DNA from 4 places in the Photorhabdus heterorhabditis genome. Region 1 is predicted to be linked to each of the others. Evidence: predicted binding sites of a transcription regulator. Region 1 holds the regulator's gene; each other region holds the start of a gene.

Region 1 (4,221 bases):
CTGACTATGGCGAACATGAAAAATCGCTTGAGCAGAAAGTCACTGACATACGCCGTCAGTTAGAACGAGGAGATGTTATGCTGGTGTGGTCTGAACTGCATGAAAGCATCAATATTATGCCGAAAGAAATGTTCGATTCTTAACATTATGGAGTTTACTGTATGTCCGCCAAACATCCGATTATTGCAATTACCGGCTCTAGCGGCGCCGGAACAACAACAACGAGTTTAGCTTTCCGTAAAATTTTCCAGCAACTTAATATCAGTGCGGCGCAAATAGAAGGGGACAGTTTCCACCGTTACACCCGCCCTGAAATGGATGCTGCGATTCGTAAAGCCAAAGAACAAGGCAGACATATCAGTTACTTTGGGCCAGAAGCCAATGATTTTGGCATGCTGGAAAAAACCATGATTGACTATGGTGAAACGGGTGAAGGCCGTCGTCGGAAATATCTTCATACTTATGACGATGCCGTTCCTTACAACCAGCTACCCGGTACATTTACACCATGGGCATCCTTACCCAAGCAAACCGATGTGCTGTTCTATGAAGGTCTACATGGTGGCGTTGTAACACCACAACATAACGTTGCCAGCCATGTCGATCTGCTGGTAGGAGTAGTGCCGATTGTCAACCTTGAATGGATACAGAAACTTATCCGTGATACCGGGGAACGAGGACATTCACAAGAAGCGGTGATGGATTCTGTTGTTCGTTCTATGGATGATTATATCAATTACATTACGCCACAATTTTCGCGAACACATATCAACTTTCAACGTGTCCCTACCGTGGATACCTCCAACCCATTTTCAGCCAAAGCCATTCCATCATTGGATGAAAGTTTCATTGTCATCCGTTTCCGTGATCTGACTCAGATTGATTTCCCGTACCTGTTATCAATGCTACAAGGCTCATTCGTTTCAAGTATTAATACCATTGTGGTTCCAGGCGGAAAAATGGGATTGGCAATGGAATTAATTATGACGCCATTAGTACAACGATTGCTGGAAGGGGAAAAGATTTGCTGATCAGAACCTGGGATAAATGTAAAAAATCCAGTCTCTGAATTCACATCTTTACATTATTCAGTTAATAAAACAGGTAACTGAAATGTTAGTTACCTGCCGTTATTTTTTAATCAATAAATAATATCTTAATCTGCATCTTTAATTTCAAAACTGTGGGTGATTTCAACTGACTTTCCCAGCATCAACGAAACAGAGCAATATTTTTCTGCGGAAAGTATAACAGCACGTTCAACCGCTTTATCTGTTAAATCTTTGCCTGTCACAATGAAATGCAGATTTATATGAGTAAACAAGCGTGGCGCTTCTTCACGACGGCGGGAAGTTAATTTTACCTCACAATCTATTACGTCATATCTACCTTTCTGCAAAATAGAAACAACATCAATCGTACTGCAACCACCCGCTGCCATTAATACCATTTCCATTGGGCTTGGTGCCTTATCGCCGGCATTTCCATCCATCATTATCTGATGACCCGAAGACGACTCCCCCAAAAGAGATAACCCTTCAACCCATTTTACCCGTGCTTGCATAATCCCCCCTTAAACCATTTTTTGCATTAAAGCCTACCCTTTCGGTATTAAACTGGCAATCTAATGCGCAGTTCATGATGCTGAAACAATACAAGACAAGACAGAAACCTTTTCCTGTGCTACAAACAGAAGCAGGTCAGGTATATATTAGGTTAGGATCAATACTCAGGGTTCAAATTTTAGATAACCTATATAAAACTTTCACCTGTCGGTTTTTCGACAAACTAATATGTTAAGCTAGTGTCTTTATAAGCCAGCCTGATGAGAAACTTTTAGATTCTCATGTTATTTAGGCAGCGATAACAACAGAGGATGAAGCGAATGGTTCTCGGCAAGCCACAAACAGACCCCACTCTTGAATGGTTTTTGTCACACTGCCATATTCATAAATATCCATCTAAAAGCACGCTTATTCATCAAGGCGAAAAAGCAGAGACGCTTTACTACATCGTAAAAGGCTCTGTTGCAGTTTTGATTAAAGATGAAGAAGGCAAAGAGATGATCCTCTCCTATTTAAATCAGGGAGATTTCATTGGCGAACTTGGATTATTTGAAGAAGGGCAAGAGCGTACAGCCTGGGTACGGGCTAAAAGTGCCTGTGAAGTGGCTGAAATTTCCTATAAAAAATTCCGCCAACTGATTCAGGTCAACCCGGATATTCTAATGCGTTTATCTGCCCAAATGGCAAGCCGTTTGCAAACGACTTCTGAGAAAGTCGGTAATCTAGCCTTTCTGGATGTTACCGGCCGTATTGCTCAGACCTTGCTGAATTTGGCAAAACAACCAGATGCTATGACCCACCCGGATGGGATGCAAATCAAAATCACACGTCAGGAAATTGGCCAAATTGTTGGCTGTTCCCGTGAAACGGTTGGTCGTATCCTGAAAATGCTGGAAGATCAAAACCTGATTTCCGCACACGGCAAAACAATTGTTGTTTACGGTACACGTTAATACCTGATGAATCAGCGCATTATATTTGCGCTGATTTTTCTTGTATTCGTTATACTAACTGGCTAATCGTCTTTTCCAACCGTTCCATTCCCTGAGCAATCTCTTCTTTACTGATAATCAACGAAGGTGTGAAACGCAGTACATCACTGCCAGCACTCAGCAACATTAGCCCATTTTCAGCAGCCAGTTGCAGGATATCTTTAGATTTTCCCTGATACTGCCCTTTTAGTTCCGCACCAATCAGTAATCCTTTTCCACGGATCTCACCAAATACGGAATATTGCTGATTAATATCGTTCAAAAAATTCACAATTAAATTATGACGTTTTTCAACCCCATCCAGAACCTCTGGCGTATTGATAATATCAAACGCAACATTTGCGACTGCACAAGCCAGCGGATTACCACCGTAAGTCGTACCGTGAGTTCCCGGCACCATAACCGAGGCAATATTCGCGGTGGTCAGCATAGCACTGACAGGAAAACCATTTCCTAGTGCTTTCGCTGTGGTGATAATATCCGGTGCAACATCATAATGCATATAAGAAAACAGTTTGCCGGTACGTCCCATCCCACTTTGTACTTCGTCAAACACCAGCAGCACCTGATGTTTATCACAAAGCTCACGCACCCCATGAATAAACGCAGATGTTGCAGGAGTTACTCCCCCTTCTCCCTGAACAGGTTCCAATATAACCGCACAAGTATGGTCATCCATGACTGCCTTTACCGCCTCTAAGTCATTAAAAGGTACATGAATAATATCTGCGGGTTTTGGCCCAAAACCATCAGCATATTTTGGCTGACCACCAACAGAGACAGTAAAAAGGGTACGACCATGAAATCCCTGATGGAACGCAATAATTTTGGTTTTATATGGGCTGTGACGGGTAATGGCATAGTGACGAGCCAGTTTAAATGCAGCTTCATTCGCTTCTGCACCTGAATTAGCAAAAAATACCCGTTCAGCAAACGTAGCATCAATCAATTTCTGCGCCAATATTAAAGCCGGTTCATTGGTGAAAATATTACTGATATGCCAAAGTTTCTCTCCTTGCTGCTTCAAAACATCAACCAACTCAGGGTGACAATGTCCCAAAGCCATAACAGCAATACCACCCGCAAAATCAATGTATTCCTTCCCTTGTTGATCCCATACACGACTACCTTGCCCTTTCACCGGTATAAACTGTGCCGGTGAATAGATTGGCAACATGACTTGATCGTAGGTATTTCTATTTACTGCGGCATGTTCTGTCATTTTCCCACCCGATTTTTATATATACATTATTTAAAAGTGAAAATATAATCACAAAATACGCATAAAAAATCAAAGATGGGCCAATGAAAAAGATGAATAAATGAAGAAATTATTGGTATCTGGTTAATATCTAAGGAAGTTTCTCAGTAGCTGATGCCCTTGCTCGCTGAGAATACTTTCTGGATGGAACTGCACACCTTCCAGAGGCAACGTGCGGTGACGAATTCCCATGATTTCATCTACATTGCCGTCATGCTGGCTCCATGCAGTCACCTCAAATGAAGCAGGTAATGTTTCCGCAGCAATCACCAATGAATGGTAACGGGTAACCGTTAATGGCCGATTAAGACCTTTAAACACACCTTGCTGATTATGATGAATAGCAGAAGTTTTCCCATGCATGACTTCTCTAGCTTTTACTACACTGGCACCAAATGCCTGT
Region 2 (4,221 bases), on a different contig from region 1:
GAGGTATCAGTGATGCGATTCCAGTGGAAGAAGCTTATCGCCGAGGAGCTGATACCATAGTGGTGATCCGTACGGTTCCTTCACAGCTCTATTACACGCCTGATTGGATGAAACGCATGGAGCATTGGTTGGGAGATAGCAGCCTGCAAAAGATGGTGCGAATGCTACAACAACATGCGAAAAGCTACTACCGTACTCAAAAATTTATTGAGAACCCACCTGATGATGTACAGATTTTTGAAATCTACCCACCGGCTCCATTAATGGCTAGTGCATTAGGCAGCCGTTTGGCAGCGTTAAATAAGGATTATCATCTTGGGCGCCGTAGTGGTCGCTATTTCCTGGCAACAGTCGGTCACTTGTTTGTTGATAATGAATTCGGTATTGCTGAGCGTAAAAATTACAATTTTAACCGTAACTTCTTGTGCCAGAATGTAAAAAATAGAGATTCGGCTAGGTCATCAGCTACGTTAACAGAGTCATCAGAACAGATTAATAACGGATAGTTTCATGTTTATTGATACCCACTGCCATTTTGATTTCCCTCCATTTCGTGATGATGAGCAGCAGAGTTTACAACGGGCGGCGCAGGTTGGTGTGGAAAAAATTATTGTGCCCGCTGTCAGTGGGCACAATTTGCAACGGGTGTTTAAACTGGCTTGTTCTTATCCAGAGGTCTATGCAGGACTAGGCTTGCATCCTCTTTATATCAATGAACATCAGGAATCGCATCTGGCAGATCTGGAACGATTACTGAAACAGAAACATGAAAAGCTGGTAGCTGTCGGAGAGATTGGCCTCGATCTTTATATGGCTGAACCCCAGTTTGCAAAGCAGGAAGAATTACTGTGTGCCCAATTGCGGTTAGCAAAACAGTATGAATTACCCGTTATGCTCCATTCCAGAAAAAGCCACGATCAACTGGCGGCGATCTTGAGAAGAATCAACCTTCCTCGTACTGGAGTTGTACACGGATTTGCCGGGAGTTTATCTCAGGCGGAGGCTTTTATCCGTTTGGGATATTACATTGGGGTAGGGGGAACCATGACTTATGAAAGAGCGCAGAAAACCCGTCGCGCAGTGGCTGAACTTCCTTTAACTTTTCTTGTGCTGGAAACAGACGCACCGGATATGCCGCTTTTCGGGTTTCAGGGAGAGCCTAACCGACCGGAAAGAATTACCGGGGTTTTTGCTTCGTTATGTGAGCTTCGCCGTGAATCTCCTGATGAAATCGCCGCCCAGCTTTATCATAACAGCATTGAGTTATTTGGATTAGTTATATGATTTACAGCGTGATTTTAACTACTATTGGCAAAGATGCCGTTAACTGAAACTGGATAAATCGATGATGGATTAAGATTCAAGGCTTCAAGGTTATAATATTGGTAATATTTTGTATGAAAAAGTGGCGCTACCCGTGGAAACCTTGGAGATGAATTATTTTGGTTAGCGCCTGTGGGATTACCTTAGAAAAATATTAGTGAGTATCTCCTGAAATAGCGTCAATATACCTGTTATCTTTCAAGTTGCCTCTTTGTTGGCTGCGTTCACTTACCGCCGCGCTGCAAATTGAAATCTATTGGGTATAGTATTTAATGCTTGTGATAGTTTATTTTTATCCTGATTTTTATATAGCTAGAAGGAGTGGAAAGATAATTGAATTTTGGCTTAATCAGGGATTAGGCATTATTAATACGGTTATTTTTGTACAGAGTGGATTCGATTAATAAGTGCATTTTTTCAAAATGGTGGCCAGTTGTTATAGTAGTCATATTTCTCGCCAAAGTAAAATGCTAATACCAATTGGAAAATACTCACCCGGTCAAAATAAAATATTATTTTCCATAAAGGGTTGATTCAGTGATTTAGGTTTGGGTTTGTTTCCTTAAATTTGTCTTTGAAATATTGCTTTATTTGCTTATCTGTATGGTGTGAACATGATACGGTAGAGCTGTTGTCGGTGGATAATTACCACCAAACTTTAGCTTCGCTTATATTATATTCATCTATTAATTTGTTATCCCGCCGGTCAGATTATCTTGCTGTAGATTATTTATACAATATTGTGTGATTTGCATCACATTTTTGGTTTTTTTATTGCTTTTTTCAGTAGGTATTTGTGATGTAGATAGCTTGTTCATTCCTATGACTGAGTATAATCAGCGCCGACTCAGCGTCAGTGAACGATTTACATTCAACTGACATATTTAATTTATTATTAAGTGAACAGGGATTCTTCCAATGCAACTCTTTATGAGCCTGGTCGGGATGGTAGTGCTGATCTTGATCGCAGTACTTTTTTCCAGTAACTATCGTGCTATTAAACTCCGTACTGTCCTTGGTGCCTTTTTGATTCAGGTCACTATCGGCGCTTTTGTACTTTACGTTCCCGTGGGTAAGAAAGTATTAATGGGTATGTCTGAGGGGGTTTCTAATGTTATTCAGTATGGTCAGAAAGGGATGGATTTTATTTTTGGCGGATTAGTTTCCCCCAAAATGTTTGAGCTGTTTGGCAGCGGTGGTTTTGTTTTCGCCTTGCGCGTACTGCCTATTATTGTTTTCTTCTCTTCACTGATTGCTGTTCTGTACTACATTGGTGTCATGCAGCTCATTATTAAAATATTGGGCGGTGGCCTGCAAAAAATTCTCGGAACTTCGCGTACAGAATCTTTATCTGCGACAGCTAATATTTTCGTGGGCCAAACTGAGGCACCGATGGTTGTTCGTCCTTATATTGCGACGATGACCCAGTCTGAGCTATTTGCGATTATGAGTGGTGGCCTAGCATCCGTTGCAGGTTCGGTACTGGCTGGCTATGCATCAATGGGTGTATCTTTAGATTATTTGATTGCTGCGTCCTTTATGGCGGCGCCAGGTGGTCTGTTGTTCGCTAAACTTATGGTGCCTGAAACCGAAAAAACCCACGATACTGTTGATGCAATGTCACTGGTTGCGGAAGAGGACCGCCCTGCTAACATTATTGATGCCGCTGCTTCTGGTGCCGTTGTTGGTATGCAATTAGCATTAAACGTAGGTGCAATGTTATTGGCGTTTGTTGCCTTGATTGCATTGGTAAACGGTATTCTTGGTGGCATTGGTGGGTGGTGGAATTACCCACAACTTTCCCTTGAATTGGTGCTGGGCTGGATTTGTGCGCCAATTGCTTATTTGATTGGTGTTCCGTGGAATGAAGCCATAGTGGCGGGTTCTTTCATTGGTCAAAAACTGGTTGTGAATGAATTCGTTGCCTTTATGAACTTTGGCGCTTATTTGAAACCAGATGATGTGGTTGCGGCAGCGGGTTTGCAGGTTCTGTCAGAACACACCAAAGCAATCATCTCCTTTGCGCTGTGTGGTTTTGCTAACCTTTCTTCCGTCGCTATTCTGTTGGGTGGTTTGGGCGGTATGGCTCCAAGTCGTCGTGGGGATGTTGCTCGTCTGGGGATCAAAGCTGTTATAGCGGGTACATTATCTAACCTGATGAGTGCAACCATTGCCGGATTCTTCCTGGCTCTGTAACTTTATTGCAGTGTGCAGGTGGGATAATCCCGCCTGCAATCAATTTTCTTTCCGGTTTATCTTCATTAAATATTGCAGAGTGCAATATCAAAAAACTGGTCATACCGCGCCTTAGCCTCCAGAAATAAATAACGCTTAGGCTGCCAGCCACCAAACGTCACTTTCAGACACTGAAACTCCTGAATTATTTGTGCCACCGGGTCATACCGGGTTTTGGCAATAAATCGTTGATAGTTAATAGTAATGGCGCTCCAGCGATTGACCTTGCGATATTTTTCACTTACCCCAGTCACAGAGTTATCTATGCTCCTGGGGATGCGCTCACTTGCCGCCGCGCTGCAATTTGAAATCTATTGGGTATAGGCATATTAACTTCTCCTATTTATCTTATTTTTTGCAATATGAATATTTAAACCAGAGGCTTAAATGTTGCGAATAAAACTCTCATTAACTGACAAGTGTGAATTTATGCTGACGGGCAATTAATCTTGCCCCGCATGCTGTTTGCATTCCTTCAAGTGCAATGGATTTTCCCTGATATTGCAGGGAATCAGCACCTTCAATAATAGGAAAAACTCCTTTGCATTGGGGGCATTCGACCTGATCCCCTTTACCTGCAATGGAAATACCGTTGTAAGTATATTGGTCAATGGCGGTAATGACTTTACCGCTATGATCTGTTGTATCACCCAGCAGGATAAC
Region 3 (4,221 bases), on a different contig from region 1:
AAGCCTGTCGATAAATTATTTGTTGATATTTGGCACTGTAATAGTCGGGGGAAATATTCTGGCTGGAGTTATATAAGCCCTGATATACCACCTAAAGCCGGTGAAATATCCGCTATCGACAGAACTGATGATAAAGTTTTTCTAAGAGGTGCTCAACAATCGGATAAAAATGGAGTGGTCAATTTTACTACTATTTATCCTGGGTTTTATGTTGGTAGGGCAACTCATATTCATATTGCAATTAGACAGATTAGCAAAGATATAAATGAAAAAGAGCATTTTTCCTTTGTTGGTCAGATGTATTTTCCTGAAGAAATCAACACAGAGGTTTATAAATATGATCTGTATTCAAAACGGAAGATAATCAGAACCAAAAATCATGAAGATGAATATTTTAAAAATATGAATGGTCATCTTTCAGAAATAAAATTAACAAAAATAGATGAATCTGATATTAACCGTGGAATATTGGGTGAAATAATTTTATCAATAGACTTGGAAAATATATCTAATTTCATAACTAAAGATGATTTATATTCTCATGCGGTATGACCGATTCTGTTGAATAGACTAAATTTCAATGTAATAACAGTCGAAATTATAAAGTAACCTATGTAAATAGTATGCTGATTAGTCATTTAAAAAAAGTATCAGGTGCTTGATATACCCAATAGATTTCAATTTGCAGCGTGGCGGCAAGTGAACGCAGCCAACAAAGAGGCAACTTGAAAGATAACAGGTATATACCCAATAGATTTCAAGATGCATCGCGACGGCCAGGGAGCGAATCCCCGGGAGCATAGATAACTATGTGACCGGGGTGAGTGAGTGCAGCCAACAAAGAGGCAACTTGAAAGATAACAGGTATAGTTACATATGGACATTGTGCAGGCACAGAGAGAGAGGATTATCTTTGCTGTTTGGTTAATATTATCCAGTAGATCGTGGTTCTCTGTGCCTGTCATTTTCGTGGAGAGTTTTCAACCGCAGTGAGCGAAACATCAAATTAATGAGTTGCACCTCCACTGATGACGACATCCTCACTGTTTTTTAATGCTTCATCGATGGCAATTTCCAGCGCTGTTATGACAGTTTCTAAGGTCATACTTGGAGTACCTGAGTGCCGAGCTGCCTGCTCAGGCAGATAGGGAATATGGATAAATCCACCACGTATTTCAGGATTGGTGTATGCCAAATGATGCAACAAGCCATACATAACGTGATTACAGACAAAAGTGCCTGCGGTTTGTGAGATTGAGGCAGGGACTCCTGCTTTATGCAAGCCTTTGACTATCGCATTGATCGGTAATGTGGAGAAGTAGGCCGCAGGGCCTGTTACGACTATGGGAGTATTGATAGGCTGATTGCCTTGATTATCAGGAATACGAGCATCATTAATATTAATTGCTACGCGTTCTACGGTAATATCTGGCCTACCGCCCGCTTGTCCTACTGAAATCACTAGATCAGGTTGTATTTCATCAATAGCGGTGTATAGGCAAGCCAGAGAGACATCGAATACGCATGGAAGCTGGCGAGCTTCGACCCGCGCTCCGCATAGTCTGCGACCTTGCAGCTGTTTAGCTGCTTCCCATGACGGGTTTATCGTTTCATCGTCGAAAGGATCAAAACCTGTAATTAAAACTGTTTTTTGTGGCACCATAGATAGCACTCCTGCATGTTGGAAAAATTCTAATATGTTTAAACAATATGCATTCTATAAAAGGTGATTGTGATATTTATATTTGTTAATTGTTACATTTTTATTGTAAATATAATTATAACATTGTGAAAAATAATAAAGAAAAAACATTTCATTAGATATGGAAATAAAATATAATTTTTTTTAATTTTTCACGATAATAAAAATTCGATGAAAATATAATTCGATGTATTGTACTGTTGGTTTATATACCCAGTGGATTTCAAGATGAATCGCGACGGCAAGGGAGCGAATCCCCGGGAGCATAGATAACGATGTGACCGGGGGAGTGAGTGCAGCCAACAAAGAGGCGACTTGAAAGATTACGGGTATAAACATAGGAGCGGATAATTTATATTTAATGAAGTTGCAGTAGACCTTTGTTTTTCTTCTTCACGGTTAATAAATCAAATCAGTTATTTGGGCCTATTCTCTTCTTGGTGTTGTTTGAAATATAAATATAATTAAACAATTTATTGTTTGTTTCCCAGTGTGAATGTATTCAGATAGCTTATGATTGAGAGAAAACATTCGGCTTTTTTTGTTAAATTTGCAATTGTTGTTCAATCCCGTGTTAATCTTCAGTAATAGTTAGACCACTCATTTTTTCTTGTTTTATGGTTATTTTGTGACTTATGTCTCAAAATAATGTACGTTTTTCTTTTTTATCTTACTTTAAAGTGATATTTATCACTAATAGATGTCTAAATACTCAATACAGTAGATTTCAATTAATTTCATTATAAATTCTTCCCTCTGAGGAGTCTGATATGTCTGATGTGTTTCACTTGGGTCTGACCAAAAGCGACCTGCAAGGCGCAACTCTAGCTATTGTTCCGGGTGATCCGAAACGTGTGGAAAAAATTGCAAGATTAATGGACAACCCAGTTCATCTTGCTTCTTTGCGTGAATTTACGTCATGGCGAGCAGAAATTGATGGTAAAGCAGTTATTGTTTGCTCCACGGGTATAGGTGGTCCATCAACGTCCATTGCTGTTGAAGAATTAGCACAATTAGGTGTTCGTACTTTCCTGCGTATTGGTACAACAGGGGCAATTCAAGAAAATATTAATGTTGGTGATGTACTGGTAACCACGGCGGCTGTTCGCTTGGATGGTGCTAGCTTGCATTTTGCGCCGATGGAATTTCCGGCAGTTGCAGATTTTGAATGTACAACTGCGTTGTATGAAACGGCAAAAGATTTAGGTGCAACGACACATGTTGGCGTAACAGCTTCTTCAGATACTTTCTATCCTGGTCAGGAACGTTATGATACCTATTCTGGCCGTGTTGTGAGTCGTTTCAAAGGGTCAATGGCTGAATGGCAGGCAATGGGCGTCATGAACTATGAAATGGAATCTGCAACTTTGTTGACTATGTGTGCAAGCCAGGGGCTGCGTGCGGGTATGGTTGCTGGTGTCATTGTTAACCGTACTCAGCAGGAAATCCCTGATGTTGAATTGCTAAAGAAAACCGAGAGCAGTGCATTGATGATCGTAGTAGAGGCTGCTCGCCGCCTATTGTAAATCATATTCTTTAGGGCCGGAATATTCCGGCTCACTCTTCTTTTTAGATAGAAATCTGTTAATGTCTTAATATTTTACAACTAATTAAGAGTAATCATGATTACAACATCCTTCTTATTACATCCATCGGCGCTTCCCCTCCATGGAGGGATTAATTTCCGTGATTTAGGTGGTAAAACGGTAGTCAGTGGCGGGAAAATCAAATCAGGTTTACTTTTCCGTTCCGGTTCTCTAGATCTTTTGACAGAAAAAGACCAATCTTTCTTGGCAAAGAAAAACCTGTTTCAAATTATAGATTATCGGGATATAAGTGAAATATCTGATAAGCCCGATCAGATATGGAATGGTGCTAATTATCACCATGCCCCTGCTAATCCATTATCTGAGGAGGTGAATGCTAATCTGGAGAAATTAGCGTCAGAAACGTTGGAACAATTTAATCCACAGGCATTTATGTTCCGTCTTTATGAATTATTGCCTTTAAAAAACCCCGCTTATAAGACACTGGTTAGCTTACTGCAACAGCCGGAAAAAGGCGGAATAGTACAACATTGTGCGGTAGGTAAAGATAGAACCGGTGTAGGTTCTGCGCTGGTGTTGTTTGCACTTGGCGCTGATTTGGACACGGTAATGGAAGATTATTTGGTGACTAATTCTACGTTGGCTCCTTACCGAGAGTATTTGTTGAATGAACATGCGAAAACCATGAGTGACAATGTGGTTGAGAAATTCGCTTATGTCTATTCCGTCAGAGAAGAGTTTCTCATGACGGCATTAAACAGTATTAATCAGAATTATGGCAGTGTAGATGTATGGCTGGAGAAAGACTTTGGCCTTGATTGTGCAGCCCGTAAGAAATTACAAGGTTATTTCCTTGAATAAAATATCGGTTTAATTCTGGTTAATACGGTAGTAGTTAAATTGAATATGGTATTAATCAATATAGGAATATGAATTTGAGCCTCCATGAATTAGTTGATCTGGTTGTAGATT
Region 4 (4,221 bases), on a different contig from region 1:
CAATATCTTCGGGGCGGGCTTCAACACGGGAGGTCGGGTTGGATAATGGCATTACGATTGGACGTTCGCAGTGTTTGTGCATCTCACGGATGATCTCTTCTGTAAACAGGCCAGCTTGACCTGAAACACCAATCAAGACAGTCGGTTTGGCGTTACGAACAACATCGAGTAGAGAGATTGTATCGCTATTCACATCCCATGCAATCAGTGAGTCGCTTTTTTGTACCAGTTTGTTCTGAAAATCCAACAGATTTGGCAGCTTATCTGTCAGTAAACCAAAACGGTCAACCATGAAAATACGAGCGCGAGCTTGTTCTTCACTTAAACCTTCAGATTTCATCTGAGCAACGATCTGTTCTGCGATACCACAACCGGCGGAACCTGCTCCCAAGAAAGTAACAGTTTGATCTTTCAATTGACGACCCGCAGCGCGGCTGGCTGCAATCAAGCTACCCAGAGTAACAGCAGCCGTTCCCTGAATATCATCATTAAAGCAGCAAATCTCATGGCGATAGCGGTTGAGTAGCGGCATGGCATTTTTTTGCGCAAAATCCTCAAATTGCAACAATACGTTTGGCCAGCGGCGTTTAACGGCCTGAATAAATTCATCAACGAATTCATCATATTCTTGACCAGTAATACGTGGATGACGCCAGCCCATATATAGTGGGTCATTCAGGCGCTGTGGGTTATTAGTTCCCACATCCAGTACCACTGGCAGCGTATAGGCTGGGCTAATGCCACCACAGGCGGTATACAGGGAAAGCTTACCGATAGGAATACCCATCCCGCCAATACCTTGGTCACCCAGGCCAAGAATGCGTTCGCCATCGGTAACAACGATAACTTTTACATTTTGTTTGGTCGCGTTTTGCAGCATGTCATCAATATGGGCTTTGTTTGGGTATGAGATGAACAAGCCTCGGGCGCGGCGATAAATATCGGAAAAGTGTTCACAAGCCTCACCTACAGTTGGGGTGTAGATGATTGGCATCATTTCGTTCAAATGTGCATCCAGCAGGCGGTAGAACAGGGTTTCGTTAGTGTCCTGAATATTTCGCAGATAAATGTGTTTGTCTGCATCATTTTCGAAATCAAGGTACTGTCGATAGGCTCGTTCAGCTTGCTCTTCGATGGTTTCGACGGCTTCAGGTAATAAACCATGCAGGTTAAAGTTGCTACGCTCTTCTTCAGTAAAGGCACTGCCTTTATTCAGCAGGGGGAATTCCAACAGGATTGGGCCAGCATAGGGAATATATAATGGACGTTTACTTTCGTGTTCCAGTTCCATGAATCTTACTCTTTGAACTAAATGGATAACAAGGTCAATTATAGATCCTAAGAGATAGGAAAAATATGTACAGTAAATGTTACTTAATTAGAGGTATTATGGGTGAAAATGAGAGATAACATCCAGATTTGGCTAATAAAATGTTACGTTCACTGTTTTCATTGAGGAAAACCCTCTATCTGATATAGAGGGAAAATTGAATTTTTCATCGAACTTAGAAGGTGTAGTGCTCAAATTTACTACAACCCAAAGTAGCGAGTATGGATTGAGTTGCGCTTCGTTGGGATAAGTGGCTGTGTTTTCCCTCAATGAGTACCGCTCTTTCGATAGCCAAATAATCACCACCAGACATATTCATCAAAATCAGTGCTGCTTGTAGTGGGGGTAAGCTTGGGTTAAATGCAGCATTTTCTGCGTAACGGCCAGAATAGATTTTTCCGTTTTTTCCCAAAAGTGCGATACCACTGTATGAATTGCTGTATGGGGCATGGCTCTGGTTTGCTGCATCTAGTGCAGTTAGTACCAGTTTATCGGTGGTTTCTAATTTATAGCCATGATTAATCGGGTCCATTAACAGAGTGGTAATCCCCAGATCGTTTGGACCAAATGAATCGGGTAAATAGTCACCTAATGTTGAAGGTGTTTGCTTTGGTAGATGGACCTCTAGTTGTGTGCCACTATTAAGTTCGTTCATAAACTGACGGCAGTGACCGCATGGAGAGTAATTCACGGTAATGGATGTCAATTTTTTCTCGCCCCGCAACCAAGCGTGGGTGATAGCACATTGTTCAGCATGAATTGTTTGCTGTAACGGCACGCCGGTAAATTCCATATTGGCACCAAAGTAGAGGTTTCCGCTTTCTCCACGGGCAATTGCACCGACATTAAAATGCGATATCGGCGTGAGGGAACATGCTGCTGCTAATGGCAGCAGAGCAATCGCCAATGTGTTATCGTCAAAGCCACAGGCTTTCTTGATGGATTTCGCTTGTTCAGCGGTAAGCATAGCAGGAAAGTTGTCGTTTCCTGCATAGGGCAAAAGTGCATCCTGTAGTTTAGATGGCAACTGTGCCCAGATAGAGTGAAAACGAGCTTGCATAGAACGATCTCCAAATTAAGTTAAGATAATTTTAGGCTGTTTGGTCAGGTTTTTAATGTGATTAACATCATATATACCTGTTATCTTTCAAGTTGTCTCTTTGTTGGCTGCACTCACTCACCCCGGTCACAGTGTTATCTATGACATAGTTATCTATGCTCCCGGGGATTCGCTCCTTTGCCGTCGCGATCCATCTTGAAATCTATTGGGTATAGATGGTGAAATTTTTGTAATTAAAGCCAGTAATTTAGAGATCTGCATCAAATTTTTTAACTATAACTAGCCAAATAAGTATAGTAGCACTGGGAACACAAAAGGGGCCGTCAGTGAAGTAATGATACCGCAGGTCATCAGTGCTAATGAGCTATATGCGCCTTCAATAAAATTAACTTCCGCGCAACGGGCGGTACCTAAAGCATGTGATGCGGTTCCCATTGCTAAGCCGCGGGATGCTTTAGTTTTTACCTGCAAAATATCGAATAGGTTATGACCAAATACGGCGCCAAGAATACCGACAAAAATGACACAAGCGGCGCTAATTGCAGGAATACCGCCGATAGCATCGGCGACTGCCATTGCGATAGGCGTAGTGACTGATTTAGGAAGTATAGAGGCTGCCATTTCAGGTGTGGCGCCTGTCCACAGTGCAATAGCAGTACCTGTCACCATAGCAACGATACTGCCGATAAAACAGATACTGATGATGGATTTCCATTGGGCCCGGATCTGGTGCAGCTGTTCATATAAAGGAAATGCCAACGCAACCACGGCGGGCTGGAGCAGATCATTTAAAATCCGGCTGCCTGCGAAATAGTGATCATAGGGGGTATTGGTTATTATCAATATCGGAATAAGCACTGCGATAGAAACCAATAAAGGATTAAGAATGGGAACTTTGAGCTGTAGTGAAAGTTTTCTTGCAATGTAGAATACAATCAATGTCAGTGGTAGTGACCACCAAATATGACTTAACATTTTTATTTCTCTTGTTTCTGTTGTTCAATCTTCACTTCTGATACGGAGCCAATAACCGGACGTTCACGGTGAATATAATGGGAACTGTAAGCAACGATAATCATAACAACGGCGGTGCTGATCAAGCATGAAAGGACAATCGGTAGCATCTGTTGGCTGATCTGATCGTAATAATTCATAATGCCTACACCGATAGGCAGAAACAGCAGGGTCATATTTTTCAGTAACAGGCTACAACCGGGTTTTGCCCAGTGAGCAGGGATAAGCTGGAAAGCGAGTAAAACGAACAATATCAACATACCGATAATACTGCCAGGGATAGTGATGGGTAGCAGGGCAGAGACGGCATTACCTGCCAGTAGACACAGATAAATCAGTACAAATGCTCGCAGGTACTGCCAACCTATAATCAGTACTTCACGAAACGACATAACAAAATTCCTAATTCCAGTGAGGCATTCATCATACAATTAACGCTGAAAATGTGCCATAAATCACATTTAAAAAAGCGGGGATCATGGCTGATCCCCGCTAAGATATATTCATAAGATGAATTTATTGCTATTTCACTTGCATACCGGGTTGTGCACCGCTGTCAGGGCTGAGTAGGAAAATATCTTTTCCGCCAGGGCCAGCAGCCATTACCATACCTTCAGAAACACCAAAGCGCATTTTACGCGGCGCCAGGTTAGCCACCATCACGGTCAAACGGCCTTCCAGCGCTTTTGGATCAGGATAACTGGAGCGGATACCGGAAAACACCTGACGAGTTTCGCCACCCAGATCCAGATTCAGTTTCAGTAACTTATCTGAACCTTCTACGAAATCAGCTTGTTTAATAAGGGCGATTCGCATA

What was found. The regulator CRP, encoded in region 1, controls carbon source genes, mostly activating them, when cyclic AMP is high. The targets are predictions, from matches to a motif close to ATGTGANNNNNNTCACAT.
Region 2: the regulator CRP is predicted to act here: its motif matches at 2,066-2,083, upstream of AM629_RS00040 (NupC/NupG family nucleoside CNT transporter).
Region 3: the regulator CRP is predicted to act here: its motif matches at 2,381-2,398, upstream of udp (uridine phosphorylase).
Region 4: the regulator CRP is predicted to act here: its motif matches at 2,446-2,463, upstream of cdd (cytidine deaminase).

What each region holds. Positions count from the first base shown of each region.
Region 1 covers NZ_LJCS01000022.1:48,057-52,277, reverse strand. Annotated here, with positions in the region: gene AM629_RS09850 (YheU family protein) at 1-143, shown strand, start outside; gene AM629_RS09845 (phosphoribulokinase) at 162-1,031, shown strand; gene AM629_RS09840 (OsmC family protein) at 1,157-1,564, opposite strand; gene crp (cAMP-activated global transcriptional regulator CRP) at 1,886-2,518, shown strand; gene argD (bifunctional acetylornithine/succinyldiaminopimelate transaminase) at 2,568-3,779, opposite strand; gene AM629_RS09825 (aminodeoxychorismate synthase component II) at 3,903-4,221, opposite strand, start outside.
Region 2 covers NZ_LJCS01000001.1:3,066-7,286, reverse strand. Annotated here, with positions in the region: gene AM629_RS00050 (patatin-like phospholipase family protein) at 1-506, shown strand, start outside; gene AM629_RS00045 (TatD family hydrolase) at 511-1,284, shown strand; gene AM629_RS00040 (NupC/NupG family nucleoside CNT transporter) at 2,254-3,519, shown strand; partial or broken gene AM629_RS00035 (Tox-REase-5 domain-containing protein) at 3,606-3,800, opposite strand; gene AM629_RS00030 (PAAR domain-containing protein) at 3,967-4,221, opposite strand, start outside.
Region 3 covers NZ_LJCS01000032.1:29,748-33,968, forward strand. Annotated here, with positions in the region: gene AM629_RS12240 (twin-arginine translocation signal domain-containing protein) at 1-552, shown strand, start outside; gene pcp (pyroglutamyl-peptidase I) at 1,007-1,663, opposite strand; gene udp (uridine phosphorylase) at 2,473-3,228, shown strand; gene AM629_RS12255 (tyrosine-protein phosphatase) at 3,325-4,110, shown strand; gene AM629_RS12260 (DedA family protein) at 4,179-4,221, shown strand, end outside.
Region 4 covers NZ_LJCS01000001.1:35,201-39,421, reverse strand. Annotated here, with positions in the region: gene AM629_RS00185 (NAD-dependent malic enzyme) at 1-1,291, opposite strand, end outside; gene cdd (cytidine deaminase) at 1,506-2,390, opposite strand; gene AM629_RS00175 (CidB/LrgB family autolysis modulator) at 2,670-3,365, opposite strand; gene AM629_RS00170 (CidA/LrgA family protein) at 3,368-3,796, opposite strand; gene metG (methionine--tRNA ligase) at 3,927-4,221, opposite strand, start outside.